3 regions of the Neorhizobium sp. LjRoot104 genome follow, and region 2 is predicted to be linked to each of the others. Evidence: riboswitches for the same ligand, from Rfam matches in the RefSeq annotation. Region 2 holds a riboswitch; each other region holds the start of a gene.
The links. A riboswitch is a leader RNA that binds a small molecule or an ion and turns the genes downstream of it on or off. The one in region 2 is predicted to bind cobalamin.

Region 1 (9,540 bases), 3.5 Mb from region 2:
CCCGTTACGGCATCGCCGGCGAGCATTCTGAGTGGTGGCGGCTCGGCAGGCATCAGCTCGGATACCCTGTGGGCATTGTCCCAGATCAGGCTGAGCTAGGGGCAGGCGCCGTCAGGCGTTGTCGTCTTTGTCCACCGTCTCGAAGCGCGGATCGGCGTTCGATTCCAGCCAGTCGAGGTCTGCGCGCATCGCGTCGCGGCTTGCCTTTTCCATCCGCCGGTAGCGCGACAGCAGTTCCTGCCCGAATTCGGTCAGGCCCGCACCCCCGCCGCTTTTCCCGCCGTGGCGGGTAAAGATCGACGGCTCCTTGAACATACGGTTGATTTCGTCGCCGAGCAGCCATGCCCGCCGGTAGGACATGCCGATCGAGGCGCCCGCCGCCCGGATCGAGCCGTGTTCGGCGATCAGTTCCAGGAGTTGAGCCTTGCCTGGACCGAGCCGCACGCCGTTGTCGAGGTCGATCCTGATCGTGGTCCTCGACGAGCGGGTCATGGAATAGCGACCACCTTGCCGGGGTTCATGATGCCGGCCGGATCGAAAGCCTGCTTGATGCGCCGCATCAGGTCCATCTCGATCGGCGAGCGGATATGGGCAAGCTCGTCGCGCTTCAGTTGGCCGATGCCATGTTCGGCCGAAATCGACCCGCCGGCGGCTAGAACGATGCCGTGGACGATCGCGTTGATTTCCCGCCAGCGGCCGATGAAGGCCGCCTTGTCCGCGGCCATGTCGGCACTGATGGGCTGCGAGATGTTGTAATGGATGTTGCCGTCCCCGAGATGGCCGAAGGCGCATACCCGGGCCCCCGGCATGGCTGCCAGCACCGCCTGCTCGGCTTCTGCCATGAAGCTCGGGATTTTCGACACAGGCACCGAGACGTCATGCTTGATCGAACCGCCTTCCGGCTTCTGGGCGTCCGACATGCTTTCGCGCATGTGCCAGAGCGCCTTCTGCTGGGCGACGGAGGAGGCGATCACGGCGTCACGGATGAGGCCGGCCTCAAAGCCCTGTTCGAGCAGCGATTGCACCATGGACTCGGCCGTCTCGGCGGAATCCGAGGTCGAGATGTCGATCAGCGCGTACCACGGATGCGGCTCGGAGAGCGGATCGCGCACGCCCTCGATATGCCGGGTCACGAATTCGATGCCGATGCGCGGCATCATCTCGAAACCGGTCAGCGCCGTGCCGCAGAGGTTCGAGGCCCGCTCGAAGAGTTTCAGCGCATCCGCCGGCGAGGCGAGGCCCGCGAGTGCCACCTGGTGCCCGACCGGCTGCGGAAAGAGTTTCAGCACGGCGCCGGTAATGATGCCGAGCGTGCCTTCCGCGCCGATGAACAGGTCGCGCAGGTCGTAGCCGGTATTGTCCTTCTTGAGCCGGCGCAGTCCGTCCCAGATTTCGCCGGTCGGCAGCACCACTTCGAGCCCGAGGCAGAGCTGGCGGGTATTGCCGTAGGCGAGTACGGCTGTGCCGCCGGCATTGGTGGAAAGGTTGCCGCCGATGCGGCAGGACCCTTCGGAGCCAAGCGACAGCGGAAACAGCCGGTCGACGGCTTCCGCCGCCTTCTGCACGTCCGCAAGGATCGCCCCGGCATCGGCGACCAGCACGTTTGCGACCGGATCGACGTCCCGGATGCGGTTCATGCGTTCGAGCGAGACGATCAGGTCGTGGCCAGCGGTGCGCGGGGTCTGCCCCCCGACGAGGCCGGTATTGCCGGTCTGCGGCACTATCGGCGTGCCGGTTTCGCTTGCAAGCTTCAGGATCGCTGACACTTCCTCGACCGAACCCGGCTTCAGGAGCATGGGCGACGAACCTTTGTAGAGCCCGCGGCCCTCGATGAGATGAGGCGCAAGATCGCGGGCATCGCGCAGGACGTGGTTCTCGCCGACGATCGCCGCGAAGCGGTCGAGAAGCTCTGGTTTCGGCCCTGAAATGTCCATAAGCGTCTCCTCCTATTAGCCCCGGCTTATTCCCGGGGGGCGGCCGCCCTTGCCAGCCGGTCGTTGATGGCCTCGCCGAGCCCATGGTCGGGAATGGGCGTGACGGCGATACTGACGGCGCCGGTGGCGTCGGCGCGCTTCAGGTAATCGAACAGGTTTGCCGCCGCCTGCGCAAGGTCGCCGGACGGGCTCAGGTCAAAAACCGCTGCGGCGAGTTTCATTCCCCTGACCGGGGCCGAACCGAGCCGGATCAATGCCTCGCCCGCCTCGACATGGTCGGCGTTGAGCCTGACCGCTGCACCCGGCGCATAATGAGAGGCCAGCATGCCGGGAGCCTCGATGATTGCCGTCGGTCCCTCCGGCCGGATCACCGCAAGCCCGGTCGCCTTCTCGATCTCTTCCGCGGCTACCCCGCCTGGCCGCAGCAGCCGGATCACTCCGTTCTCGACCCGAACGATGGTCGATTCCACACCGACCGGGGCCGCGCCGCCGTCGATGATCAACGCCAGCTTGTCGCCCAGATCGTCGGCGACGTGGGCTGCGCTGGTCGGGCTCACCTTGCCGGACGTATTGGCGCTGGGAGCCGCGAGCGGCTTGCCGAAGGCGCGGATCAGTTCGGAGGCGAAACCCTTGGGGAGCCGGATGCCGACCGTATCGAGCCCGGCCGTCGCCAGCGCGTGGATGCCGCTTTCGGGCTTCAGGCGAAGGATCAGGGTAAGAGGCCCTGGCCAGAAAGCTCCGGCAAGCCTGCGCGAGATCGGGTCGAAGACGGCGTAACGCTCGGCCATGTCGAGATCCGACATGTGGCAGATCAGCGGATTGAAGCGCGGCCGGCCCTTGGTCTCGTAAATGCGCGTGATGGCGGCGGGATTGGTGGCATCCGCCGCAAGCCCGTAGACCGTCTCGGTCGGGATCGCGACGGGAAGCCCGTCGCCAAGCACGGCGCAGGCTTGGGCGAGCGCGCCGTCATGATCCCGGGTGATGTCGATGATTTGAGCCGTCATGTCCGCCCGTCAATAACGCGGCCCGTGGCGTCTTCAAAGCCTTTTGATGATCTCGCGAAGCATTTCGTTGGAAGTGCCGAGCATCAGGACGTTCTTGATGGCTTCCATCGGATCGTTGGTCTGGAACAGCAGGCCGTTCTTGCGGATCGTGCGGTTGATCTGCAGCGGCTGACCTGCCTCGCGTTCGACCGCGACGGCAAAGTACATACGTGAATAGGCCGGGCTGATATGCTCGAAGAAGGTTTCCTCCTCGCCGATCTTGGAGAAGAAGTTGGCGATATAGAACGACCAGCTCACCGGGACGCCGCGCGGAAGAAGCGTTCTCGCCGCAGTGACGTGGCAATAGCCGAGATGCGGCCGCTCATCGAGCGTGTGGTGAAAGATGATCTTCGGGAACTGGATCGAGCGGTGGAAGGAGTTGATCCGGTTGTGGCTCGTTTCACCGGCGGCCTCGAGCCTTTTGCCCGTGCGCTCTGCGACTTCGGTGTGGGTGAGGTAGCGACGCTCTTCCGGCAGCCAGATCGGATTGTAGCGGGCGATGCGCCCTGTCCGGAGGAATTCGGAATGGGACGCGGTCTTTGCCACCACCGGCGCTGGAGGCGTTGGTGGAGGAGCTTTGTAATAACGGATCTTTCCCTTGGCCTGCACGGTGGCGTCGCTCCCATTCACGCCGGGATTTTATGGCTTATCCCTTAATGACAGGTTTCGCTTTCGCGGAGCTGGAGTGTTGCATTCTGGGCCGTTTCGCCGCTGTCGCCAACGCGGTTGCCGATGTCGCAATGTTGCCTATGCGACACGCTCGCTCGATGGTTATATCCGCCTCGATCTTGAGGTGCCGCCTGACTAGGGAAGGCGGAGAATTGGGAAGCCGGCAGGGGTTTTCAAAATCCGATCCGGCGCTGCCCCCGCAACGGTGGTGGAGCAACAAGGCACGGCATGAGCCACTGGGAAAGAGCCGCAAAGGCCGCCCGGGAAGGCGCCGAGCCGGTCCCTCCCAGGGACAAGCTCCTGAGCCCGGAAACCAGCCTCGGGACAAAAGATGACGACCGGACGCGGCGGGCGTTCGGGACAGGGTGTTGCGCGGGCTTTCAGGCCGGCCGGCATTTCCATGTCCTTCCGCTGTCCACATTGACGAGGAAGGTAATATGGAAATTCGCAATCAGGCCCTGCGGCAGCTCAAGAACCGTCGTGAAGGCTTCAGCCTCGAGCAGCCCTTCTATACCGATCCCGCCTATTTCAAGCTCGATCTGGAAATGATCTGGTATCGCGACTGGCTGTTCGTCGGACATGATTGCGAGCTGCCGAAGGCCGGAGCCTATTTCACCCTGCAGATCGGCGATTATCCGGTGGTCGTCGTGCGCGGTCGCGACAACCAGATCCGCGCGCTGCACAATACCTGCCGCCATCGCGGCAGCCGCGTCTGCACCAAGGAGCATGGCTCGGCGGTCCGGCTCGTATGTCCCTACCATCAATGGACCTACGAGCTGGACGGCTCGCTTCTGGTCGGCCGCCAGATGGGCCAGGATTTCGACAAGACCCAGTTCAGCATGAAGAAGGTCCATTGCGAGAGCGTCGCCGGCTACATCTTCATCTGCCTTGCCAACGAAGCGCCTGATTTCGCGCCGGTCCGCGCCGCGATCGAACCCTATCTGGCCCCGCATCGCCTGTCGGAAGCCAAGGTCGCGCACCAGTCGACGATCATCGAGAAGGGCAACTGGAAGCTCGTCTGGGAAAACAACCGCGAGTGCTACCACTGCGCCGCGAACCATCCGGAACTCTGCCGCACCTATCCGGAATCGCCGACCGCGACCGGCGTCCAGGGTGCCAAGGACGATCCTGTCATCGCCGCCCATTGGCAGCGCTGCGAGGAGGCGGGGTTGCCGAGCGAATTCCGCATGGACGAAACCGGCCAGTTCCGCGTCGCGCGCATGCCGCTGATCGAGGATGCCGAGAGCTACACGATGAGCGGCCGCAACGCCGTGCAGCGCAAGCTCTCGGACGACGTGACGATCAATTCGATCGGCACCATGCTGCTCTTCCACTATCCGAGCAGCTGGAACCACATTCTCGGCGACCACGCGATCTCGTTCCGCGTCACCCCGCTCGGGCCGGAGGAAACGGCGGTCACCACCAAATGGCTTGTTCACAAGGATGCGGTCGAGGGCGTCGACTACAATCTCGAAGAGCTGACGCATGTCTGGAACATGACCAACGACCAGGACCGCCAGATCGTCGAGGAAAACGCCTTCGGCATCCGCTCGCCCGCCTATGAGCCGGGTCCCTATTCCGTGCTCCACGAGGGTGGCGTCATGCAGTTCGTCGAATGGTATTCGAACTTCATGGTGAACCGGCTGCAGGGCGACCAGGCGAAGCTTTCGATCGTCGCATGATCGCCAGCTCGTGATCGGCGTTGATCGGCGCCTGGCCTGCCTCCAGGAACCGATTGCTTCGTCCGGCGTTGTTTTCTGATTAAAAATCAGATGAGGAAACACCCCGCATGAACGCATTTCGTCTACGCCTGACAGCGGTGGCAGTTGCCGTCGCGACCACGTTTGCCGGGCTTGTGCCAGCGCAGGCCATTCAGATGCCGGCTCCTCCCTCCGGCATTTCGGCCGCGGGCGATGTCACCAATGTCCAGTACCGTCGCGACTTCCGGCGTGACCGCTACGGCTGGTACAGGGGTCATCGCGGTTACCGTGACCGTCGCGCCGGCTATCGCTATCACAACGGTTTCTGGTTCCCGCTGGCGGCCTTCGGTGCCGGCGCGATCATCGGTGGTGCTATTCAAGCCCCCCGCGCGCAGTATTCGAACCGGCACGTCGCCTGGTGTGAAAGCCGTTATCGCACCTACCGCGCCTGGGACGACACCTATGTGCCGCGCGCCGGCGTGCGGGCACGCTGCATCTCGCCTTACAGATAAGCACGCATCGTTCATCTGAAGCCAAGCCCGGTCGCGGACAAGCCGCAACCGGGCTTGCTTCGTCGCGGGGCCCGTTAATTGCGCATTCAGGATGAACTTCCTAAGGTCTCGGCAAATTTCAAATCCGCTGCATATTAAAACAAGTGGCTGTCGAAAATTGAAACATGGACAAGGGATCTGGGGACTGAACATGACTCTTTTGAAGAACATCGCGGTTGCGGGCATCTCCGTTGCCGTTCTCGCCGGCTCTCTGATGCCGGCTCAGGCGATGCCGCTGCCGGCCGCTCCGGCCGCCGGGATCGAAACGAACGCCAATGCGGAGGTCACCCTCGTGCAGTACCGTCGTCATGGCGGCGGCTGGTATCGTGGGCATCGCGGTTATCGCGACTACCGTCCGGGCTATCGCCGCCACAACGGTTACTGGTTTCCGCTGGCGGCATTCGGTGCCGGCGCCCTGATCGGCGGCGCCATCGCTGCCCAGCCGCGTTATGTCGAGCCGGCGCCGGTCTATGGCGGAGGGGACGACATCAATCCGCGCCATTACGAATGGTGCGCTGACCGCTACCGGTCCTACGACGCCTATTCGAACTCGTTCCAGCCGAATTACGGCCCACGCCAGACCTGCTATTCGCCTTATTTCTAAGAGCGCCCTGACAGGCACTATCCAACCCGTCCGGTATCATAGCCGGGCGGGTTTTCATTTGTTCAGCGGTCAGAGAATTCCGGTGCGCTTCAACAGCCACCAGGCGGCCAGCACCGAAACGCCGATCAGGCCGAAGGCATAGGCCGTCCCGCCGGAACCCCCTTCGAAAGGCAGCGACGAGGTGTTCATCCCGAAAAAGCCGGTGACCAAGGTCGGCGGCAGCAGGAAGGCGGTCATTAGCGACAGGATGTAGAGGTGCCGGTTGGTTTCGGAGGAGAGCTTCGAGTCGATTTCCTCGTGCAGCAGCCGGGCGCGTTCCTGTAGCGCGTAGACGTCGTGGTCCGCCGCCTCCAGCCTTCCGATCAGCCGCGCGGCGGCGTCGTCGAAACCGGGCGGCATCTCGTCGTCGTCGGTCGCCGCGGCGCGCCTGAGCAGCGTCAGCACGGTTCTCAGATGCCGGTGCAGCCTGACCACCGTCCGTCTGATCGGCGCGAGACGGCGCCGTTCGTCGCGTGGGGTGTTGTCGTAGACGAAATCCTCGATGATGTTCATCTCTTCGGTCAGTTCCATCACCAGGGCGATCAGCGTGCGCTGGAATTCGGCGACCAGCGTCTCGAACACGTCGATCGGCTTCTTGTAACGCGAGGCGTTCTTTTCGATCGCAGCCCGCACCCGGTCGACCGAACGCAGAGGCTGCAGCCGGGTGGTGATGATCAGCCTGTCCGAGACGAAGAAATGCAGCCAGCCGATATTGCGTGTCTCGCTGTCGAATTCCCGCTGGAAATCGACAAGCGTGCCGTAGACGAGCTGCTCGTCCAGCGTCACGGCAGCGTGGGTGTCGTGGGTGATGAGTGCTGCGATCGCCGGTGGAGTGAGGCCCGGGAAATTTTCCAGGAAGGCGTTGACCCGGCTGTCGGCGAGATTGAGATGCAGCCACAGGAACCCGTCTCCGGGCTCAAGATCGCTGCGTGCCGCATCGAGGGGCAACCGGGTGCAGGGCGCCGATCCCGGATGAAAGCGATAGGCCCAGACGAGGCCTGGGACAGCGGGGTTCATGAGCGACATGGGCGAGGAATCCGGAAGCATAGGCATCACTCCATAGACCCCTTCTGTAACGCTCGTTTCAACAAGATTCTCCAAAGCAGAAAAAGTAGCTTAGGCTCGTCATCTTGCAGCGCCAGACAGTGGCTCAACTCGGCTGGAAATTCATATGCTGCCAGAAGACGAATACCGCAAGCAATCCGAAGTCGCCGCCGCCGCCGACCGAAACGATCCGGCCCCTTTGGCATGGCTGGATGCGGTGCTTGCCGGTTAGCCGAATGCCGGAGACGGAAGGTATCGTCCGTTCGCCCTCTACCGACGAACGTTGACAATCCCGTTTACGTTTACGTAAAAAGCATAGGAGGAATGCCGGCCGCACAGAATCGGCTAGACTAGCGCGGTCGCGGCTGCAACCCGTGAGGAGGAGGAGCATCATGTACAAGGCACCGGTCGAGGAGATCGCCTTCACCCTGAACCACGTGGCCGGTCTTGCGGACGCCCTGGAGATCGGCAGGTTCGGGGATCTGAGCGCCGATCTGGTCGAGGCGATCCTCGAGGAGGCGGGACGTTTCGCCGGCAACGAGATGGCGCCGCTCGGCGAGATCGGCGACACCCAGGGCGCCCGTCTCACGGACGGCAAGGTGAAGACGCCTGACGGCTGGCCTGAACTCTACCGGCACTGGCGGGAAGGCGGCTGGAACGGACTGACCGCGCCGGAAGCGTTCGGCGGCCAGAACCTGCCGCATATGCTGAACGTCGCAGCGCTCGAAATGTGGAATTCCGCCTCCATGGCCTTTGCGCTGGCCCCGACCCTCACTATGGGCGCCATCGAGGCGCTGGTCGCCCATGGCAGCGATGCGCTCAAGGAAAAGTACCTCGCAAAGATGGTCTCCGGCGAATGGACCGGAACCATGAACCTGACGGAGCCGCATGCCGGCTCCGACCTTGGTGTATTGAAGACCCGCGCCGAGCGCAGCGGCGACGGCACCTACCGCATTTTCGGCCAGAAGATCTTCATCACCTGGGGCGAGCACGACGCGGCCGACAATATCATCCATCTGGTGCTGGCGCGGCTTCCCGATGCGCCCGCCGGCACCCGCGGCATCTCGCTGTTCCTGGTGCCCAAATTCCTGGTGGGTGATGACGGTTCGCTGGAAGCACGCAACGACGTCTTCTGCCATTCGATTGAACACAAGCTCGGCATCCACGGCTCGCCGACCTGCACGATGATCTATGGCGACGGCAAATATTCTCCCGGAAACGAGGAGGACATGGGCGCCGTCGGCTGGCTGATCGGCGAGGAGAACAAGGGCCTCGCCTGCATGTTCACGATGATGAACAACGCCCGGCTTGCGGTCGGCATGCAGGGCGTGGCGATCGCCGAGGCCGCCACCCAGAAGGCGATTGCCTATGCGAGCGAGCGCACCCAGGGCAAGGCGCCCGGCTGGTCGGGCTCCGGCATGAGTCCGATCATCGAGCATCCGGATATCGCCCGCACGCTGATCACCATGAAGGCGCTGACGCAAGGCGCCCGCGCCATCTGCTACGCCTGCGCCCACGCGATCGACATGTCGCACCATACCGAAGGCGACGAGGCCCGCCACTGGACCGAACGGGCAGCGCTTCTGACCCCCGTCGCCAAATCCTTCGCGACCGACGCCGGCGTCGACGTCGCGTCGCTCGGCATCCAGGTGCATGGCGGCATGGGCTTCATCGAGGAGACGGGTGCTGCCCGTTACTTGCGCGACGCCCGCATCGCGCCGATCTACGAGGGCACCAACGGCATCCAGGCGATCGACCTCGTGACCCGCAAGCTGCCGCTCTCCTCCGGCGACCAGGTGCGCGGCTTCATCGGCGAGCTGAAGGAGATCGCCGACAAGGTCACGGCCTCGAACAATACGGCATTCGGCGAAACCGGCGACCGTCTGAGGGCCGCCATCGCAGCACTTGAAACCGCCACCAACTGGCTCCTCGACACCCAGGCTGCCGGCAGGACGG
Region 2 (9,540 bases):
AGCCGCCATGGCGAATACGCCGGGATCGCCGCCCGAGACGACACAAACCTTGCCTCCGCCAGCCGCCATTTCGAGCGCGGCGCGGGCGCGCGCCAGTTCTTCGCGGTTGTCGGATGCATGCCGGCGCTGGTCGGGGCGCAGGTTCAGCCGGTCAATATACGGAAAATAGCCGAAAAAATCCTCCGCAGCCGTCACGGCGGCGAGAGCTTCCGGCGTCATCTGCTCTGGATTGCCGGGCCCGAGACCGACGACAGTCAGCGAACCCGCTTTCATGGCCGTGTCTTCCAGCCGGGCACGAGGACGATCGAGAAATAGGGGGCCGGGCTCTCGTCGCGTTCTTCCAGACGTTGCGCCATGCCGTTCGCCATCGTGCCGCGTTCCACGTAGAGCGCTCCGGACAGCTTGCCGACCGAGGCAAGCGCCCGGCGGATCTTCGGCAGATTGCGGCCGACCTTCATGATCACCGCGCCATCGGTGTTTCCGAGCCGCTCCGCCAGCTTTTCTTCGGGCAGCGTGCCGGGCAGCACGCTCAGGATATCGTCACCCTGGACCAGCGGCATGCCGGTCATCGACCAGCAGCCGGACATGGCCGTGACGCCTGCCACGACGTCGGCCTGATAGCGGTCGGCCAGTCGCACATGCAGGTGCATGTAGGATCCGTAAAACAGGGGATCGCCTTCGCTCAGCACCGCGACATTTTTGCCGGCATCGAGAAGGGTGGCGATATCGGCTGCGGAGCGATCGAAGAAATCGGCGATCGGGCCGCGATAATCGGCCTCGTCCTTGTGGGTCTCGACCGTGACCGGATAGACCAGCGGCAGTTCGAGGGTGCCCGGTCGGATATGGGCTTCAACGATGGCGCGGCCGTTGCCGCTCGAGCCCTTCTTGCAGAAGAAGGCGATCACATCCGCCTCGCCGATGGCGCGCACCGCCTTCAGCGTCAGCAGTTCCGGATCGCCGGGTCCGGTGCCGACGCCCGTGAGCCTGCCCTTGATGAGTGCGGCGTTCACAGTCCAGCCCTCGCCAGCGCGTTGACGCAGGCAGCCGTCATCGCTGACCCCCCCATGCGGCCGCGCACGATCGCATAAGGAATGCCGAGCGTCGATTCCATCAGCGCTTCCTTGGATTCAGCCGCGCCGACAAAACCGACCGGCATGCCGATGATCGCGGCCGGACGCGGCGCGCCGGCATCCAGCATTTCGAGCAGGCGGAACAGCGCGGTCGGCGCATTGCCGATCGCGACGACCGCGCCTTCGAGATCGTCCCAGAGGTCGAGCGCCGCCGCCGAGCGGGTATTGCCGAGCGTTTTTGCAAGCTCGATGGTGCGGCCGTCGCGCAGCGTGCAGATCACCTGGTTGTGGGCCGGCAGGCGGGCGCGGGTGATGCCATGCGACACCATTTCGGCATCGCAGTAGATCGGCTTGCCGGCATGAAGCGCGCCGCGTGCCTGCGCGATGAAATCCTTGGAAAACCGGAAATGCTGAGCCGCTTCGACCACCCCGCAGGCATGGATCATGCGTACCGCGATCTCGGCCTGTTCCGATGAAAAAGCCGAGAGGTCCGCTTCCTCGCGGATGATGGCAAAGGACTTTTCGTAGATCGCGTCGCCTTCGCGGATGTAATCGTAACTGTTCATGGTCGTCCTGACATAACGGCCGCAGCAAGCCGGCGCGGTCCCAGACGAGCGAGGCAGGCGGCGGAATTTTCGCCGGCACGCCTTTCGTCTCGGACAAGATCGGCGATGCGGCGAAGGGAGTTGTTGGTATCGGCAAAAGCGACCGAGGCAAAGGGCTCGTCGCCGGCTTTTCCTTGGGTGATCAGCGAAAGGCCGGCGGCCGTCCCGCAAAGTGCAAGCGCCGACGGCTCCGGATGGGCGCAGCCTTTGGTGCAGCCGGTCACGTGCAGCTTGAACGACCCGTCCAGCAGGTCGCCGCAATCCTGCGCGGCCCTGGCGGCGAGTTCGTGCGTGGCGATGGCCGCGGAATTGCAGGCCGGGCTTCCGGAGCATGCGGCAATGGCCGAACGCGGATCGCTGGGCGAGGTGACGAAGCCGTTATTGGCGGCAAAAGCGGCCAGCGCCTCGCAGGCGGACTGCGTTGCGAAAAACAGGAGCGAATGGTCGAAGGCCGGCTTCAGGGATTGTATTCCCAGCCGTTCGGCCTCACCGCAAAGGGCGATCAGGTTTTCGGCATTTGTCTGTCCGAAGGTCGGACCGATGCCCGCCGCAAAAAGGCTATCGGAAACGCGGAAGGCGCCGAAAGGCGAGGCCGGCAAGCCGGGGGCGCCGTTCGCAGGCAAGCCGGCGGCGAGATCGCGGCCTCTCGCCCTGGCTCCCATTTCACCGAGTTTTCGAAGCGCCGCCAGCGTCGCGGAGACGGCCTCTGTTTCACGTAAAACATTGAAAACGCGCCCGGTTGCTTCGGTCCCGCCCAACAGCAGCATCCAACGGACGCCTTCATCGGCGCAAACGGCCACGAGCCGGATATCGGCCAGAAGGTCGGAAAGCCTGAGCCGTCCGCCACCATCGACCACCACCGACATTTTCGGTGCGAGGCCGATAATCTCGCGCGCACCCTGGCGGATCGCTTCTGCCAGGGGACGCGGGTCGGCGATCTCGGTCCCGTCGATCCCGGCCAGGGGCGGGGTTTCCACCGCAAGGCCATCGCGGAGCGGCAGGTTCAGGGCGCGGACCTCGGCGTCGAGAAGCGGGGCCGAGGTCTCGCTCAGTCCCCGGACCTGCAGGTTGCCGCGGGCGGAAATATCGAGAATGCCGTTGCCATGGCGTCGAGCCAGCCGGCAGAGTTCGGCCAGCTGTGCCGGCGTGATCGCATCGGTCAGCGCGACACGGGCGAGAAGCCCGTCGCCGGTCATCATCGGAGCCGACAAAGCGGGGCAGGCGCCGCGGCGCATGTCCAACATGTTTCGATCGAGAGAAAGCGCCGTCATGCGACTTTCTCCCGGGTGAGCATTTCGAGTTCGGCATCCACCGCGTTGCGGCGGGGATGCCAGAGCCCGCGGCGAAGCGCGGAGCGGAACCGCTCGGCCATGAAGCGTGCGCCTTCCGGGTTCTGGCTCAGCAGGAAGTCGCGGACCTTGTCATCGCCGAGATAGGCGTCGTAGGTCGCCTCGATCAGCGATTGCGGGACGGCATGGGTGGTTTCGGCAAAACCGACCAGCCGGTCGACGGTTTCCACCAGTTCGGCCGCGCCGCGCGGGCCATGGTGCATCTGGCCGGCGATGAAGCGCGGGTTGACGGCGCGGGCGCGCACCACCCTGGTCACGGCCTCGGAAATCGAGCGGGCACGGGGCTTTTGCGGGTCGGTCGTGTCGAGCGCGATGACATCCGCCTTGCCGCCGAGCGCTGCGACGGCGGCCGAAAATCCACCGATGAAGGCGACGTCGGCCGAACCGTCCAACAGGTCGCGGCCGGGATCGTCGCCGGTATGGACGAGAAGATCGGCCGTCCCGATGCGGTCCGCGAATTGGCCGGGCACATGGCTGGCATCGCCTTCCGCGCCGCCAAAGGCATGGCTGGTGGCATCGAGATAGAGGCGGCCGAGCTCCTCGCGTTCGCCCCAGGTGCCGTCGGCGAGCTTTTCCTCGATGCCGGAGCCATAGGTGCCCGGCGCCGAGCCGAAGATGCGCGGAGGTACGTGTCCGAGCGTTTGGGTCTCTTCGGCCAGAGGATTGTCGCCCGGTGCTTCCTCGCGGTTGGCGATGGCGCGCATCGCGGCGTCGAGCAAGGCGATGAGAGCCGGAAACATGTCGCGGAAGAGGCCGGAAATCCGGAGCGTGACATCGACGCGCGGGCGGCCGAGCGCCGCCGGCGGCAGCACTTCGATGCCGGTGATCCGGCCCGTCGCCATGTCCTGCACCGGTTTTGCGCCCATCAGGGCGAGAACCTGAGCGACTTCCTCACCGCCGCTGCGCAGCGACGCGCTGCCCCAGAGATCGAAAACGAGGCTTTTCGGCCAGTCGCCGTGGTCCTGAAGATAACGCCGCAGGATTTCGTCGGCGGCGCGTTTGCCGAGTTCGAAGGCGGTCGGCGTCGGCAGCGTGCGCGGATCGCTGGCGAAGAGGTTGCGGCCGGTCGGCATCACGTCGCGGCGGCCGCGGGCCGGAGCGCCGGATGGGCCGGGGCGGATGTGTTTTCCGTCCAGTGCTTCGAGCAAGGCCTGGCGTTCGGTCTCGGCGCTGCGGAGCCGCAATGGATCGTCATCGCCGGGCGCCACCCGCCCGAAGACGTGCTGGCCGTCCTTGATCGCAAAATCCTTGAGATCGCAGAGAAATGCGTCGATGCGGGTCAACGCCGTATCCGGATCGTCATCGTTCGCAACCCCGGCCTCGCCGGCCAGGCCGGTATCGCGGGCGGTTTCGACGATCAGCTTGGCCAGGCGGTCGCGGCGGCGGCGGTCGAGCCCGTCGGCCTGGGCATATTCATCGACCAGCAGTTCCAGCTTCTTCTGTCCGTCGGAAAGGCCGCCGCCGATCAGCGCCGGCGGCAGATGGCCAATGGTGACGGCGGCAATCCGCCGCTTGGCGACTGCCGCCTCGCCCGGGTTGGAGACGATGAACGGATAGATGACCGGCAGGCCGCCGGTAACGATCTCGGGAAAGCAATCCTTCGACAGCGCCACGGTCTTGCCCGGCAGCCATTCGAGCGTTCCGTGCGCTCCGACATGGACGACGGCATGAGCGCCGAGCGTTTCGCGCATCCATTGGCCGAAGGCAATCAGGGCGTGGCGCGGGGGCAGGTCGGGGCTGTGGTAATCGGCGCGGCGATCGGCATTGCGGCCGCGATCGGGTGCGAGCGCGACGGTGACATTGCCGAAGGTGGCGGCACGGAAACGGAAAGCGCCGTTTTCGAGGTCTTCATCGGTTTCGGCAGCTCCCCAGGCCGCATCTGCCGCAGGCAGGGGACTGTAGGCGGCGAGCGGGTAGGTCACGGATCCGGCGCTTAGGCGATCGAGAAGGTCACGGGAGCTCTCGGGAATATCTGAAATATCATAGCCGGCTACCGACAATTCGCGCAGCATCCCGAGTACGCTTTGCGGCACGTCCAGGCCGACGGCATAACCGGTGCGTCCCGGTGCGCTCGGATAGTCCGGCATGAGGATGACGATCCTGCGCTCGATGCGAGGTGACGCCTTCATCCGCAGGAAAGCGGCGATGCGGTGGGCGACCTGTTCGACCCGATCCGGTTCCGGCTGGTTGATGAGGCTGGCGGAATTGTCACCGGCCTTGAAGGAGATCGCACCGGCTAGGATGCGACCGTCGAGCTCGGGCAGGACGACATGCATGGCGAGGTCGGCGGGGTTGAGGCCGCGCCGGTTTTCCGCCCAGCCTTCGCGACGCGTAGTGGCGATGACGATCTGGAACACCGGGACACCGCTGCGGTCGAAGATCGTTTCGCCGTTCTCGTCGGTGCCGCTGGCAAAGGCGGTGGTCGAGAGGATGGCGGAAGGCTTGAGGTCCGAGACCGCCTGTTCGACGAAGGCGACTGCGTCAGCATCCTTCAGGCCGGAGACGAAGATCGGTACGGGCGCGAAGCCGCGTTTCCGCAACGCCTCGAACAGTGCATCGATCGGTGCAGCGTCGTTGGCGAGCAGCATTGAGCGGTAGAAGAGGATAGGCAGGCGCGGCGCATCCGGCGCAAAGCCCGAAAGGAGATCGTTGGTCTCGACGATGCCTTTTCCCGGCCTGTAGAAACCGGCTTTCGGCATCGGCATTGCCGCGTAGAGATTATCGGCCTTGCCTGCGGCCAGAGCGGCGAGCTGTCTGGCGAGAAGCCGCATATTGTCCGGGCCGCCCTCTCGGAAGCAGGCAAGGATGGCGGAAAGCTGATCTTGCGAAACCGTCGATGCCCCGGCCAGCCGCTCGTCGCGGATGCTGCATTCGCCGGGCAGGAGGGCAAGCGCGATCTTTTTGGCACGCGCCACTCGGGAAAGTTCTTCGACGCCATAGGCCCAGCGGTCGTAGCCGCCGAGGATGCGCACGAGGATGACCTTCGCATGGGCAGCCGTCTTTTCGATCCACAGGTCCACCGACATGGGGTGGCGGAGATCGGAGAGATTGGTCAGGCGCAGGGTTGGGGTGGGGGAACGCTGGCACTTGTTTTTGCCGTCATCTGCGCGGCCACCGCACCCATCCGTACCCCAAACCGCCGCTACCCCGTTCAGGTCGCTGCCGGAAAAGGAGAGCACCACCACGTCGCCCGGCGACTGATCTAGGTCGACCGGTTCGATGAGGTCGTCAAGCGACGACGATGTGGTGGCGAGTATGTGCATCCTTCCCTCGGGCCTTCCTATGCGGCCAGCATCCTTTCGATTGCGGCCCGGTCGATGCCCTTTTCGCCGATGACGACGAGGCGGCTTGCCCGCGCTTCGCCGGGTGCCCAGGCGCGGTCGAAATAATGGTTGACGCGCGATCCTACCGCCTGAACCTGCAGGCGCATCGGCTTGTTCGCGACTTCCACGAAGCCTTTTATGCGCAGCACGTTCTCTGCTTCCGCCGTCGCGGAGATACGGGCGGCAAGCTGTTCGGCATCCGTGACCGCGGCCAAATCGACGACGAAGCTGTCGAAATCGTCGTGATCGTGGTCCAGTTCGTCGTCGTGATGGGTCTTGCGGTTTTCGATGTCGTCCTCGACGGCGAGGCCGAGGCCGATCAGCACCGCCGGATCGATGGCGCCATTGGCGGCCGAGACGATTTTCACGGCGCGCGGCAGATGCGCCGAAACGCGATCCCTGGCGGTCGCGAGGCCGGCGGCGTCGAGAAGGTCGCTCTTGGTGAGCACGATCATGTCGGCGCAGGCCACCTGGTCCTCGAACACTTCCTCGACCGGATCGTCATGGTCGATCGAGCCGTCCGCCTGGCGCTGGGCTTCGAGCGCCTCATGGTCGTCGGCGACGCGGCCTTCGGCGAGCGCCAGCCCGTCCACCACGGCAATCACAGCGTCAACCGTCACCCGCGCTTTCACGTCCGGCCACTGGAAGGCCTGGACGAGAGGCTTCGGCAGCGCGAGGCCGGAGGTCTCGATGAGGATGTGGTCGACACGCTGCTCCATGGCCAGAATTTGGTCGATCGCCGGTACGAAATCATCGGCCACGGTGCAGCAGATGCAGCCATTGGCGAGTTCGATGATGTTGTCTTCCGGGCAGCTTTCGATGCCGCAGCCCTTCAGCACGTCGCCGTCGATGCCGACATCGCCGAACTCGTTGACGATGATCGCCAGCCGCTTGCCCTTCAGGTTCTCGATCAGGTTGCGGATCAGCGTGGTCTTGCCGGCCCCCAGAAACCCGGTAACGACGGTGCAGGGAACGCGGTCGAACGAAACGCTCATGATGGCATGTCCTCGTGATGATGAAAGGGTGGGATGCGGGCCGTCATGCCCTTGCCGCGCAGGCAGGTGGGGCGGCCGCGAAGGGGAAGGAAACCGCGCTCGTCCTCGGCCAGCATCATTGCGCCGGTGACGATATCCTCGACATTGTCGAGCGACAGATGGCCGAAGACATAGGACCAGCCGCTGCGGTGGTTGAAGGCAGCGCTCGGGCTTTTTTCGCAATTGGCAAGGCAGGTGACGGGCTTGACCGCAAGCGGCTTGCCCGCGGCCGCCTCGCGCAACGCCGCGATCAGTGCGATACCCGGCCGGACCTCGCTATCTGTTTCGTCGCGGCAATTGGTGCAGACGAAAATCGTCACATCCGCAGGGCTGGCGGTCGCCGGATCATCTGGTCGGTGGTCACTCATCGGTCAGCCGCGTTCCCGCCGGGGTCGAAAAATCGGGGCGCGGAGCAGGAGGCTGAAACCGCCTGCGGTGATCGAAAAACTTCCTCCGGAGCACCCCGCCCGGTGAAGCAGAATTGTCGGACGGCAGGTCTCCTGGCTCACGGGTCGCCGCCATTTGCCTGCCTTCCCGGTTTCCCAGTGGCCTCTCGGCAAGTGGCTCGCCGCCTACAGTTGCGGGGGCAGCCGCGGCATTGATCCTGAAAAAGGGATCGCACCGCATTCTCTCTTAGCCCTCCCCGTTGCCGGAAAGGGACCATCTCCTTTCAACTAAGCCCGGTCGCTGGCCCATGTCAATGCGTCGCAAAGGCGATTGCCGTGACGCCGAATTCGTCTATAGTGACCGAGCCTATGGTGCCCGAAAGGGTTTTAGAGGGAATGCGGTGCGACGGAAATTTACCGTCCAACCCGCGGCTGCCCCCGCAACTGTAAGCGGAAAGTCTTTGCCCAAAACGGTCGTTCGGCCGTCAAGCCACTGGGAAATCCGGCCAACGGTATCCTGGGAAGGCGGGAGAAGGCGTCCGATCCGCGAGCCAGGAGACCTGCCAGAGGCGGCAAAGAACGTGAACGGCCCTCGGGTGGAGGGCGAAAGGACGAGACCATGGTACAAAATTCTGCCGCAACTGCAGTCGGCATTTCCGCTTCGAAGATCATTCCCCTCAGCATGACGGCCCTGCTCGGCCTGTTCATCGTCGGCTTTGTCGGCTTCTCGCATCTGGAAGTCGTCCACAATGCCGCGCATGACACGCGCCACTCGCTCGCCTTCCCCTGCCACTGAGGAGTTCTCCCAATGTCGTTGTTTCGTAACATCGTCTTCACGGCGGTGATCGCCGGGCTTTTGTCCGGGCTGCTGCTCACCGTGATGCAGAGCTTCTCCACGGTACCGCTGATCCTGCAGGCGGAGGTGTTTGAAAATGCCGGCGGTGAGGCCGCTCACAGCCATGACGCGGCGCCCGCAGCGGCCGGTGCGGCGGCGCCTGCTGCCGACCACCACCATGATGACGAAGCCTGGGCTCCGGCCGATGGCTTCGAGCGCTTCATCTATACGCTCGCCGCGGACATGCTGTCGGGCATCGGTTTCGCTCTCGTCCTCGTCGCCGCTTCGGAGGCATTCGGCGGGTTCCGGGGCTGGCGCGGTGGCTTGATGTTCGGCATTGCCGGCTTCCTCGTCGTCATCCTCGCACCGGGCCTCGGCCTGCCGCCGGAACTGCCCGGCATGCCGGCCGCCGAGCTCGGTCCGCGCCAGATCTGGTGGGTCTCGACGGCAGTCTGCACGGCAGTGGGTCTGGGCTTGCTCGTCTATACCCGCTCGGCCGTGTTCGCAGCGCTTGCGATCGTGCTTCTGATCGCGCCGCATCTCATCGGCGCGCCGCTGCCGCCGAGCCATGAAACGGCCGTCCCGATGGATCTTTATGCCCGCTTCGTCAACGCCGTTTATGCGACCAACCTGGTGTTCTGGGCGGTGCTCGGTGCGCTTGCCGGCGTAGTGCGCGAAAAATTCCGCGCCGGCGAGGAAGCTTCTGCCGGATCTCCGGCGAAGCTCGCTTCCCGGTGAAGGAGATCGACGAGGCTTCCGTCGAACGTCATCGCGCCAAGATGGCGAACCGCAAGGCGGTTCAGGATGCGGAAGTGGCGGAGAAGACCCAGGAAAAGGGGCTTCTCATCGTCCATACCGGATCCGGCAAGGGCAAATCCACCGCCGCCTTCGGCCTGGCGCTGCGCATGCTCGGCAACAATCGCCGGGTCGGTGTCGTG
Region 3 (9,540 bases), 2.4 Mb from region 2:
CCAGAAATCGAGCGGCATCGGAAACAGCGTCCAGCGCAGCACCGCCACCGCACAACCTATCCGCATCAGCGTCCAGGGCGAGATCCTTCGGGCGATCCAGCCGGCCGCGAAAAAGACGATGATCTCCGACAGGACGGCCGCGCTCCACAGGACACCGATCGAGCCGCTCGAAAAACCGACCTGCTGCCAGTGTATGGTGCCGAACGTATAGAACATGCCGTGCCCGGCCTGCGCCACCGATGCCCCGATCATCAGCACATGCAGGTCGAGCCTTTTCAGCGAACTCGGCTGAGGCATCCTGTCGGGGTCCGGCCTTGCGACCGCCCGGCCGAGCTTGGGAGCCGCGAAGGCAACACCGACGGTCAGGAGAAAACCGACCGCCATCGCCGACGGCACGGCCTGGAAACCCCAGAAGCCAAGCAGCTCGCCGACGAAGAGCGTCACGGCCACGAAGCCGACCGAGCCCCAGACGCGCATTGAGCCGTATTGGAAACCCCAGCGCCGGACCCCGCTCACGGCGATCGATTCGACGATCGGCGCATAGGGCGCGAAAACCGCCGCCTGAACGGCGACGACGATGAGAACCGGCCAGAAGTCGCGGGTGAAGAACATGGCGAATGCCGTCAACAATGACAGCGCGCCGGACCAGGCGAGCATCAGGGTGCGTTCCGTCATGCGATCGGCAAGCAGGCCGGCAACCGGGGCGGCCGCCACGCGCAGGAGAAGCTGCGAAGCGAGCACGATGCCGATTTCGAACTCGGTAAAGGCAAGCCCGTCGAGCCAGACGGGCAGATAGGGCAGAATCACGCCGTTCACCCCGAGCGGCGCCCCATAGGCAATCGCACAGCGCAACTGGAAGAACCGGGGCGCTGTCTGCGCCGTATTTAAGGGAATCACGATTTCACGGATGGGTTGCTGAAGTTTCAGCTTACCTAACACACACCCTTGTGCCTGCCTATGGCAAGAAATAGCCCTCGGACCGGCCTGTCGATCTGTCGCAGGCCGCTCAGGCGGCCCGCATGTCCTCGATGGATTGCGGCGCCGGCAAGGCCTTGATCTCCGCCGTGGCGGCGATGTTCTGCCAGGAGATCATCTCCAGCGTGCCGTCGAAGTTCTCGGCGATCGCCGTGCAGCTTTCCACCCAGTCGCCGGTATTGACGTAGTGGATGCCGTCGATGTCTTCCATGACCGCATGATGGATATGGCCGCAGATGACGCCATCGACATTGTTGCGGCGGGCTTCGTCGGCGACGACCCGCTGGAACTCACCGATGAAATTGACCGCGTGCTTGACCTGTAGCTTGGCCCAGGCCGAGAACGACCAGTAAGGCATGCCGAGGCGGCGGCGGATGGCGGCAAGGCCGATATTGATGACGATGGCCGCATCATAGGCCCAGTCGCCGAGATAGGCGAGCAGGCGCGCATTGCGGACCACGACGTCGAATTCGTCGCCATGCAGGATCAGGTATTTGCGGCCGTCGGCCATTTCGTAGATTTCGCGCTCGGCAACTTCGATGCCGCCGAAATGTGTGCCCGGGAAAGAGCGCAGGAATTCGTCGTGGTTACCGGGAATGTAGACAATGCGGGTGCCCTTGCGCGCCTTGCGCAGCAGCTTCTGGACCACGTCGTTGCAGCCCTGCGGCCAGTACCAGTTGCGCTTCAGCCGCCAGCCATCGATGATGTCGCCGACCAGGAAAATGGTCTCCGCTTCATGATAACGCAGGAAGTCCAGGAGAAAATCCGTTCGGGCCGCCTTGGAGCCCAGGTGAACGTCCGAAATGAAGAGCGTTCTGAAATGCCGTGTATCCATCTCACCGGTCACGAAGTCGTCCTTTCGCTGCCGCTTCTGGTGGCTTCAAAACCAGACTCGTGTTTCAGGATGATGACAGGGCGGGGAAAAGCCGCTCCCCGGCGCTCCGATGGCCGTGTTCCAATTTCCGCCGTCACCCCAAATTAGCTGCTGTCGCTGCTGATTGATTGATGTAAGGAGGGGTCTCTCCTTTCGACCCCTCAAAGACAGAACAAGCAAGCCAGGAGGAAACATGAACGCGCAGGACAAACCGAAATCGCCGACGATGCCAGCTACTGGGCCGGCCAGCGGCGATCTCGACGAGCAGGCGCTGTTCTTCCACCGCTACCCGCGGCCCGGCAAGCTGGAGATCCAGGCAACCAAGCCGCTCGGCAACCAGCGCGACCTGGCGCTCGCCTATTCGCCGGGCGTTGCAGCCCCATGCCTCGCGATTCGCGACAATCCGGATATGGCCGCGGACTATACCGCCCGCGCCAACCTCGTCGCGGTGGTCTCCAACGGCTCGGCCGTACTGGGGCTTGGCAATATCGGACCACTGGCTTCCAAGCCGGTCATGGAAGGCAAGGCCGTCCTCTTCAAGAAATTCGCCGGCATCGACGTTTTCGACATCGAGATCGACGCGCCCGGCATCGAGGCGATGGTCTCGACCGTCTCGGCGCTCGAGCCGACCTTCGGCGGCATCAACCTCGAAGACATCAAGTCGCCGGAGTGTTTCGAAGTCGAACGCCGGCTGCGCGAAAAGATGAACATCCCGGTCTTCCACGACGACCAGCACGGCACTGCGATCATCGTCGCCGCCGCGGTCCTGAACGGGCTTGAACTCGCCGGAAAAAACATCGCCGACGTGAAGATCGTTACCTCAGGCGCGGGTGCTGCCGCGCTCGCCTGCCTGCATCTCCTCGTTTCGCTCGGCGCGAAGAAAGAGAATATCTGGGTCCACGACATCGAAGGCCTTGTCTATGACGGGCGCAATACGCTGATGGACGAGTGGAAGGAAATCTACACCCAGAAATCCGAAAAGCGCGTCCTTGCCGACAGCATCGGCGGCGCCGACGTGTTTCTCGGCCTCTCCGCCGCCGGCGTGCTGAAGCCAGAACTCCTGGCACAGATGGCCGAAAAGCCGCTGATCATGGCGCTTGCCAATCCGACGCCGGAAATCATGCCGGAGCTCGCCCGCGCCGCCCGTCCCGACGCGATGATCTGCACCGGCCGTTCGGACTTCCCGAACCAGGTCAACAACGTGCTGTGTTTCCCCTACATCTTCCGCGGCGCGCTCGATTGCGGCGCCCGGACGATCAACGAGGAAATGAAGATGGCAGCGGTCAAGGCGATCGCAGCGCTTGCACGCGAGGAAGTCTCCGACGTTGCCGCTCGCGCCTATTCCGGCGAGACGCCGATCTTCGGAGCCGACTATCTCATCCCCTCGCCTTTCGATCCGCGCCTCATCCTGCGCATTGCCCCTGCGGTTGCCAAAGCCGCTGCCGAGACCGGCGTCGCCTCGCGGCCGATCCAGGATTTCGAGGCCTATCTCGACCAGTTGAACCGCTTCGTCTGGCGCTCCGGTTTCGTGATGAAGCCGATCTTCAGCGCCGCCAAGGCTTCCGAGAGGAACCGGGTGATCTTCGCCGAGGGCGAGGACGAGCGCGTGCTGCGCGCCGCCCAGGTCCTGCTCGAAGAAAAGACGGCGACCCCGATCCTGATCGGTCGTCCTTCGGTCATCGAAGCGCGGCTTGCCCGCTTCGGTATCCGCATCCGCCCGAATGTCGATTTCGCCGTGGTCAACCCGGAAGACGATCCGCGCTATCGCGACTATGTCGACGAATATTTCGCCCTGGTCGGCCGCGAAGGCATCAATCCGGAAGCGGCGCGCACCATCGTGCGCACCAACAACACGGTGATCGGCGCGCTCGCGGTCAAGCGCGGCGATGCGGATGCGCTGATCTGCGGCGTCGAAGGCCGTTACGACAAGCATCTCAGCGACGTGAACCAGATCATCGGCAAGCGGCCGGACGTCTGCGCCTTCTCGGGCCTCAGCCTGGTGATCTCCCAGCGCGGTGCGATGTTCTTCACCGACACTTTCGTCAACTACAACCCGTCCGCGCAGGAGATCGCCGAGATCACGGTTCTCGCGGCCGAGGAAATCCGCCGGTTCGGCATCACTCCGAAGGCGGCGCTGATCTGCCATTCGAATTTCGGCTCGCGCGATTCGGAAAGCGCCCAGAAGATGCGGGCTGCCCTGAAGCTGGTGCGCCAGCGTGCGCCGGAACTCGAAGTCGACGGCGAAATGCAGGGCGGCTCCGCCCTGTCCGAAACGCTGCGCAAGCGGGCCATGCCGAACAGCTCGCTCACCGGCGAAGCCAACCTGCTGGTCTTCCCGAACCTCGACGCGGCAAACATCTCGCTCGGCCTCGTGCGCAACCTGACGGACGCCCTGCATGTCGGGCCCATCCTTCTCGGGGCGGCCCGGCCGGCGCATATCCTGTCGTCCTCGGTCACGTCGCGCGGCGTGGTGAACATGGCGGCCCTGGCCGTCGTGGAAGCATCGCAGCCAAATTTACAAATTCAATCTTAAGTTGTTTAAACTCGCGATTGGCGTGAGCCCCGTTGGGGGCTCACACCGTATCTGAGATCTGTTTTCACATGCGGTGATCGCCGCTTTATGAGATTGTCAACCGGCACGTTCCATGATGCCATCTCCAAACTCTGGAGAGGATGCCGGAATTGCCGATCCCGCTTCGCGGCCTGCTGACCATACCGCTGTTTTTCCTGCCTGCCGCAGCGCTGGCGGGGGACCCCGCCGTTTGCGCGGCGCTTTACCGGAAACTTGGCAATAGCCCGCAGATCATCGGCAGCACGTCCGCGGCACGCAGCTATGCCCAGCAGCTCGGCGAATACAATACCGATATCCGGGAGCTCAGGATCGACATGCGCCGCGCCGGTTGCGGCAATGGCAGCGTCGTGGTTTTGGGCGGCCCGAATGCCGAGGTCTGCGGCCAGATGCGGGATGCGCTGGACAGAATGGAGCAGAGCCGCGATGCGCTGGCGGCGGAACGGAATAGTTCGCGGCAGATGATCCTGCCCTCGGAAGAGCGGAATGCCATTCTCGCCGCCATTCGCGAACAGCGCTGCATCCCCTCTTTCGAACCGCTGCCGCCTGTTATCGACGATCGGCGAAAGGTGCCGGGGATCGAACTTCCGAAGGAAGAGCAGCCCTATTCCGGGATCACCAACCTGCGCACCCGCCCGCCACAAAAGCCACAGGCAGCCGCCGTCCAGCCGCCGATACTCACACCGCCACCGGAGCGGGCCTACGATCCGAACAGGAAGGTGCGCACCGTCGGGCCGACCTTCCTGCCCGACGAGAGTATCGATCTCAGCAATCCGAAATCGGCAGGACCGCAGCCGCAGCAATAGTCAGCGGTTCTCCCATCGGTCATGAAACACCAGTTCGTCCAGAGTCAGGCGCTGGCGCCAGCCCTTGAGCGCCAGCTCCGGCTCGCCATAGAGCCGATCGACGTAACCGAGGCAGAGCCAGGCGATGATCTCGATGCGGTCGGGAATGCCAAGCAGCCCGCGCACGTCCTCGTCGTGAAAGATGCTGACCCAGCCGACGCCGACGCCTTCGGCCCTGGCCGCAAGCCAGAGGTTCTGCACGGCGCAGACGGTCGAATAGGCGTCCATGCGCGAATTGTGGGTACGGCCGAGCACAACCGGGCCGGCGCGATCGGGATCGCAGGTGACGCAGATCGACAGTGGCGCCTTGCGGATGCCTTCGAGCTTGAGACTGCGATAGAGGTCGCGGCTTTCATCCGGAAACATCTCCGCGGCTTCGTCATTGGCGCGCGAGAAGGCGGTCCATGCGGCCTCCCGCACCGCCTGATCGCGGATGAGGATGAAATTCCAGGGCTGCATGAAGCCGACGGAGGGAGCTGCATGCGCAGCGCCAAGCAGTCGCCTTACCAGGTCGTCCGGCAGCGGATCGGGCAGGAACTGGTCGCGCACGTCGCGGCGGGTCTCGATCGCCCGATAAACGGCCGTACGTTCGGCCTTGGAAAATTCACCGGCGGGCCGCAAGGCATGCGCAAAAGGGTCAGGTCGCATCGTTTATCCCCAACAATGCCGTCGCTCCCCAGCCTTTCGGAAGCAAGGAGAGGTCCGAAACCTTGCCGCCGTCCGCGCGGGTTCGGTCTATCGTGTCAGGCCGGTCTTCTGACTTGGCTTCGTCCGCCTCCCGCCGCGGCCTTCCCGGTTTCCCAGTGGCTGAATTCCTGCGGCCGGGCGTCCACCTCACAGCGTTGGGCACGTTCCGGTTCCACCCCGGATTCCCGATTCTCCGGCTTGTCGCCGGCACCTGACCGGATCAGTTATGCCCCTACCCAGTCTTCGCCGCAAGACGCTCATGCGACAGGGAAATAGCGTACATAGACGAATTCATCACCATCCGGCGACCAGTTGGGCGAGTTCATCGTGCCCTGCCCGCCGAAGAGATCGAACAGCGTCTCGGCATTGCCGCCGTCGATGTCCATCAGCCGGACGCGGACGTCGAGATCACGCGGATGGTCGAGGACATCGGCGTCGTAGGAGATGAAGACGATCTTGTCACCCTTCGGCGACGGATGTGGAAACCAGTCGCCGTAATCGCTGTCGGTGATCCGCTCCGCCGGACCACCGGCGGCCGGAACGCGCCAGATCTGCATGAGCCCGCTGCGGCTGGAGTTGAAATAGATCCACTTGCCGTCGGGCGAATAATCCGGCCCGTCATTGCGGCCCTCGCCAAAGGTCAGCCTGGTCTCCTCACCGCCTTCGATACCGATCGTATAAATGTCGAATTCGTCGCCGCGGATGCCGCAATAGGCGAAGCTTTTTCCGTCGGGCGACCAGCCATGCCAGTAGGACGGCAGGTTCCGGGTCACTAGCCTCGGTACACCGCCACCGACGGGAAGCACATAGATCGCCGACTTGCCGAACTCCACCTTGTCGGAAATGGCGATCAGCGAACCGTCAGGCGAAATGCCGTGGTCGTTGTTGCATTGCAGGGCAAAGCCCGTATCGACAAGTTGCGGACCGCCGTCACCGTCCGGTGACAGCCGATAGATCAGGCCCTCGCTGTTCAGCATCAGATATTGCCCGTCCGGAGACCAGTTGGGCGCCTCGAACAGGGCTTCCGTCTGCCAGACCACCCGCATCGTCCGGCTTCGGATGTTGAAGATCTCGACCGAGCTGCGCAGGGCCATGATCCCTCTCCTACCGGTCCCGGAACCGGTTGGTGATCGGGTAACGCCGGTCGCGGCCGAAATTCTTCTTGGTGATTTTTACCCCGGGCGCCGATTGCCGCCGCTTGTATTCGGCGAGATACAGGAGGTGCTCGATCCGGTGCACGGTGGCGATATCATGCCCGCGGGCGATGATCTCCTCGGTGCCCATCTCCAGCTCGACAAGGCATTCCAGGATATCGTCGAGTACCGGATAGGGCGGCAGCGAATCCTGGTCGGTCTGGTTGGGCCGAAGTTCCGCGGATGGGGCCTTGGAGATGATGTTCTTCGGGATCACCTCGCCGCTCGGGCCGAGCGCCGTCGGCGGCAGGTGTTGGTTGCGCCAAGCGGACAGCGCATAGACCTGCATCTTGTAGAGGTCCTTGATCGGGTTGAAGCCGCCGTTCATGTCGCCGTAGAGGGTGGCGTAACCGACCGACATTTCCGACTTGTTGCCGGTCGTCACCACCATCGAGCCGAACTTGTTGGAGATCGCCATCAGGATCGTGCCGCGGGCGCGGCTCTGGAGGTTCTCCTCGGTAATGCCCTCCTCGGTTACCTCGAACAGTTCGGCCAGCGCCGACGAAAAGCCGTCCACCGGCTCGGCGATCTGCACGATGTCGTAACGGCAGCCGAGCGCCCTGGCGCAATCGGCGGCGTCCTTCAGCGAGTCCTCCGACGTATAGCGATAGGGCAGCATCACCGTGCGCACCCTCTCCTCGCCGAGCGCATCGACGGCGATCGCCGCGCAGATCGCGCTGTCGATACCACCGGACAGGCCGAGCACGACCGACTTGAAGCCGTTCTTGTTGACGTAATCGCGGAAACCGAGAAGGCAGGCGCGGTAATCCGCCTCCTCCTTTTCCGGAATGCGCGCCATCGGCCCTCGGGCGCAATGCCAGGTCTCGCCAATCCGTCTCCACTCGGTGACGGCAACGGCCGGCTCGAACTGGCTCATCTGGAAGGCAAGCGACTTGTCCACATTGAAGGCGAAGCTGGCGCCGTCGAAGACCAGTTCGTCCTGGCCGCCGAGCTGAGCCGCATAGATCATCGGCAGGCCGGTCTCGATCACCTGCTTCAGGACGACCTGGTGGCGGATATCCACCTTGCCGCGATAATAGGGCGAACCGTTCGGCACCAGCAGGATTTCCGCGCCGCTCTCCGACAGCGTCTCGCAGACGCCGAGATCGCCCCAGATGTCCTCGCAGATCGGGATGCCGAGCCGCACGCCGCGGAAATTGACCGGTCCCGGCATCTCGCCGGCGATGAAGACGCGTTTCTCGTCGAACTCGCCATAGTTCGGCAGGTCGATCTTGTCGCGCACGGCGATCACCTTGCCGCCGTCGAGCACAGCGATCGAATTGTGGCGACCCTCCTTGCCCAGGCGCGGAAAACCGATGATGACGCCGGGACCGCCGTCGGCCGTATCGGCCGCGAGCTCCTCGACCGCCTTCAGGCACGCCTTCAGGAAAGCCGGCTTCAGAACGAGGTCTTCAGGCGGATAACCGGACAGGAAAAGCTCGGTGAAAAGAACGATATCCGCCTCCTCGCGGGCGGCATCTCTTCGGGCTTCTCGGGCCAGCGCCAGATTGCCGGCGATATCGCCGACGGTCGGGTTGAGCTGGGCGACGGCGATGCGGAAGGTCTGGCTGATGTCCTGGGTCATGGTACCGATTTAGCGTCCGCAGCAGATGGGGGCAACGTGTTCCGAGAGTTTTTTGTCCGTCAGGCGGATGTGGGCCGATCGTCCGGATAATGCGGCACGCCGTCCTCGGGCAATTCATAGAAATCCGCCTTGTCGGCGCAATAGATGTGCTCGCCCATGACAAGCCCGCTCGGCTGGTCGAAGGCGCCCGCCAGGATCGAAATGCTCTGTGCGCCCTCCGCCTGCCAGAACAGCGCCGAGCCGCATTGCGAGCAGAAGCCGCGCCGCGCTTCATCGCTGGCGCGATACCAGCTGAGCGCCTCCTCGCCTTCGAGCGTCATGTTCTCGACGCGAACGCTGGTCGCCGCGTAGTAAATCCCGGTCTGACGGCGGCATTGCGAACAATGGCAAGCCGTAACCGTCCGCAGCGGACCGACCGTTTCAAACCGGATCGCACCGCACAGGCAACGACCGCTGTTCTTCTGCTCCATGCAACATCCCCGACGAAAGCAACATGCTCAGTGTCGCGAGCGCGGGCCACGGGGTCAAATCTATTCGGCTGATCATGCCATCAGGGGAAATAATAGTAAAAGGCCAGCGTCACCGCCGGCCTTCTCCGATTTTCAGCTACCGTGCGTGGCAGTTCAGCCGTTGACGACCATCCGCTTTTCGTCGCGACCGCTCTTCATCCGCTCGGCGAGCAGGAAGGCCAGTTCCAGCGCCTGGTCGGCGTTGAGACGCGGATCGCAATGGGTATGGTAACGGTCCTGCAGGTCGCCGGCCGAGACCGCACGGGCGCCGCCGGTGCATTCGGTGACGTCCTTGCCGGTCAT

Region 1: it holds a riboswitch for cobalamin, as region 2 does, so the genes downstream of both, ACSQ8R_RS02145 (aromatic ring-hydroxylating oxygenase subunit alpha) here and ACSQ8R_RS19145 (DUF1636 family protein) in region 2, are expected to answer to the same signal.
Region 3: it holds a riboswitch for cobalamin, as region 2 does, so the genes downstream of both, bluB (5,6-dimethylbenzimidazole synthase) here and ACSQ8R_RS19145 (DUF1636 family protein) in region 2, are expected to answer to the same signal.

What each region holds. Positions count from the first base shown of each region.
Region 1 covers NZ_CAXURS020000001.1:445,097-454,636, forward strand. The annotation lists gene ACSQ8R_RS02120 (DUF1217 domain-containing protein) at 1-99, shown strand, start outside; gene ACSQ8R_RS02125 (winged helix-turn-helix domain-containing protein) at 112-492, opposite strand; gene ACSQ8R_RS02130 (FAD-binding oxidoreductase) at 489-1,934, opposite strand; gene ACSQ8R_RS02135 (L-threonylcarbamoyladenylate synthase) at 1,961-2,938, opposite strand; gene ACSQ8R_RS02140 (DUF6656 family protein) at 2,972-3,586, opposite strand; cobalamin riboswitch at 3,752-3,982, shown strand; gene ACSQ8R_RS02145 (aromatic ring-hydroxylating oxygenase subunit alpha) at 4,084-5,328, shown strand; gene ACSQ8R_RS02150 (BA14K family protein) at 5,436-5,858, shown strand; gene ACSQ8R_RS02155 (BA14K family protein) at 6,049-6,501, shown strand; gene ACSQ8R_RS02160 (transporter) at 6,571-7,566, opposite strand; gene ACSQ8R_RS02165 (acyl-CoA dehydrogenase) at 7,977-9,540, shown strand, end outside.
Region 2 covers NZ_CAXURS020000001.1:3,904,506-3,914,045, reverse strand. The annotation lists gene ACSQ8R_RS19175 (precorrin-3B C(17)-methyltransferase) at 1-273, opposite strand, end outside; gene ACSQ8R_RS19170 (precorrin-2 C(20)-methyltransferase) at 270-1,010, opposite strand; gene ACSQ8R_RS19165 (precorrin-8X methylmutase) at 1,007-1,636, opposite strand; gene cobG (precorrin-3B synthase) at 1,633-2,946, opposite strand; gene cobN (cobaltochelatase subunit CobN) at 2,943-6,287, opposite strand; gene cobW (cobalamin biosynthesis protein CobW) at 6,305-7,342, opposite strand; gene ACSQ8R_RS19145 (DUF1636 family protein) at 7,339-7,749, opposite strand; cobalamin riboswitch at 7,855-8,061, opposite strand; cobalamin riboswitch at 8,121-8,349, shown strand; gene ACSQ8R_RS19140 (CbtB domain-containing protein) at 8,387-8,563, shown strand; gene ACSQ8R_RS19135 (CbtA family protein) at 8,576-9,340, shown strand; gene cobO (cob(I)yrinic acid a,c-diamide adenosyltransferase) at 9,337-9,540, shown strand, end outside.
Region 3 covers NZ_CAXURS020000001.1:1,528,440-1,537,979, reverse strand. The annotation lists gene ACSQ8R_RS07860 (MFS transporter) at 1-897, opposite strand, end outside; gene ACSQ8R_RS07855 (UDP-2,3-diacylglucosamine diphosphatase) at 1,007-1,810, opposite strand; gene ACSQ8R_RS07850 (NADP-dependent malic enzyme) at 2,043-4,382, shown strand; gene ACSQ8R_RS07845 (hypothetical protein) at 4,523-5,224, shown strand; gene bluB (5,6-dimethylbenzimidazole synthase) at 5,225-5,911, opposite strand; cobalamin riboswitch at 5,993-6,180, opposite strand; gene ACSQ8R_RS07835 (TolB family protein) at 6,208-7,038, opposite strand; gene ACSQ8R_RS07830 (NAD+ synthase) at 7,055-8,728, opposite strand; gene ACSQ8R_RS07825 (GFA family protein) at 8,788-9,198, opposite strand; gene ACSQ8R_RS07820 (class II 3-deoxy-7-phosphoheptulonate synthase) at 9,352-9,540, opposite strand, start outside.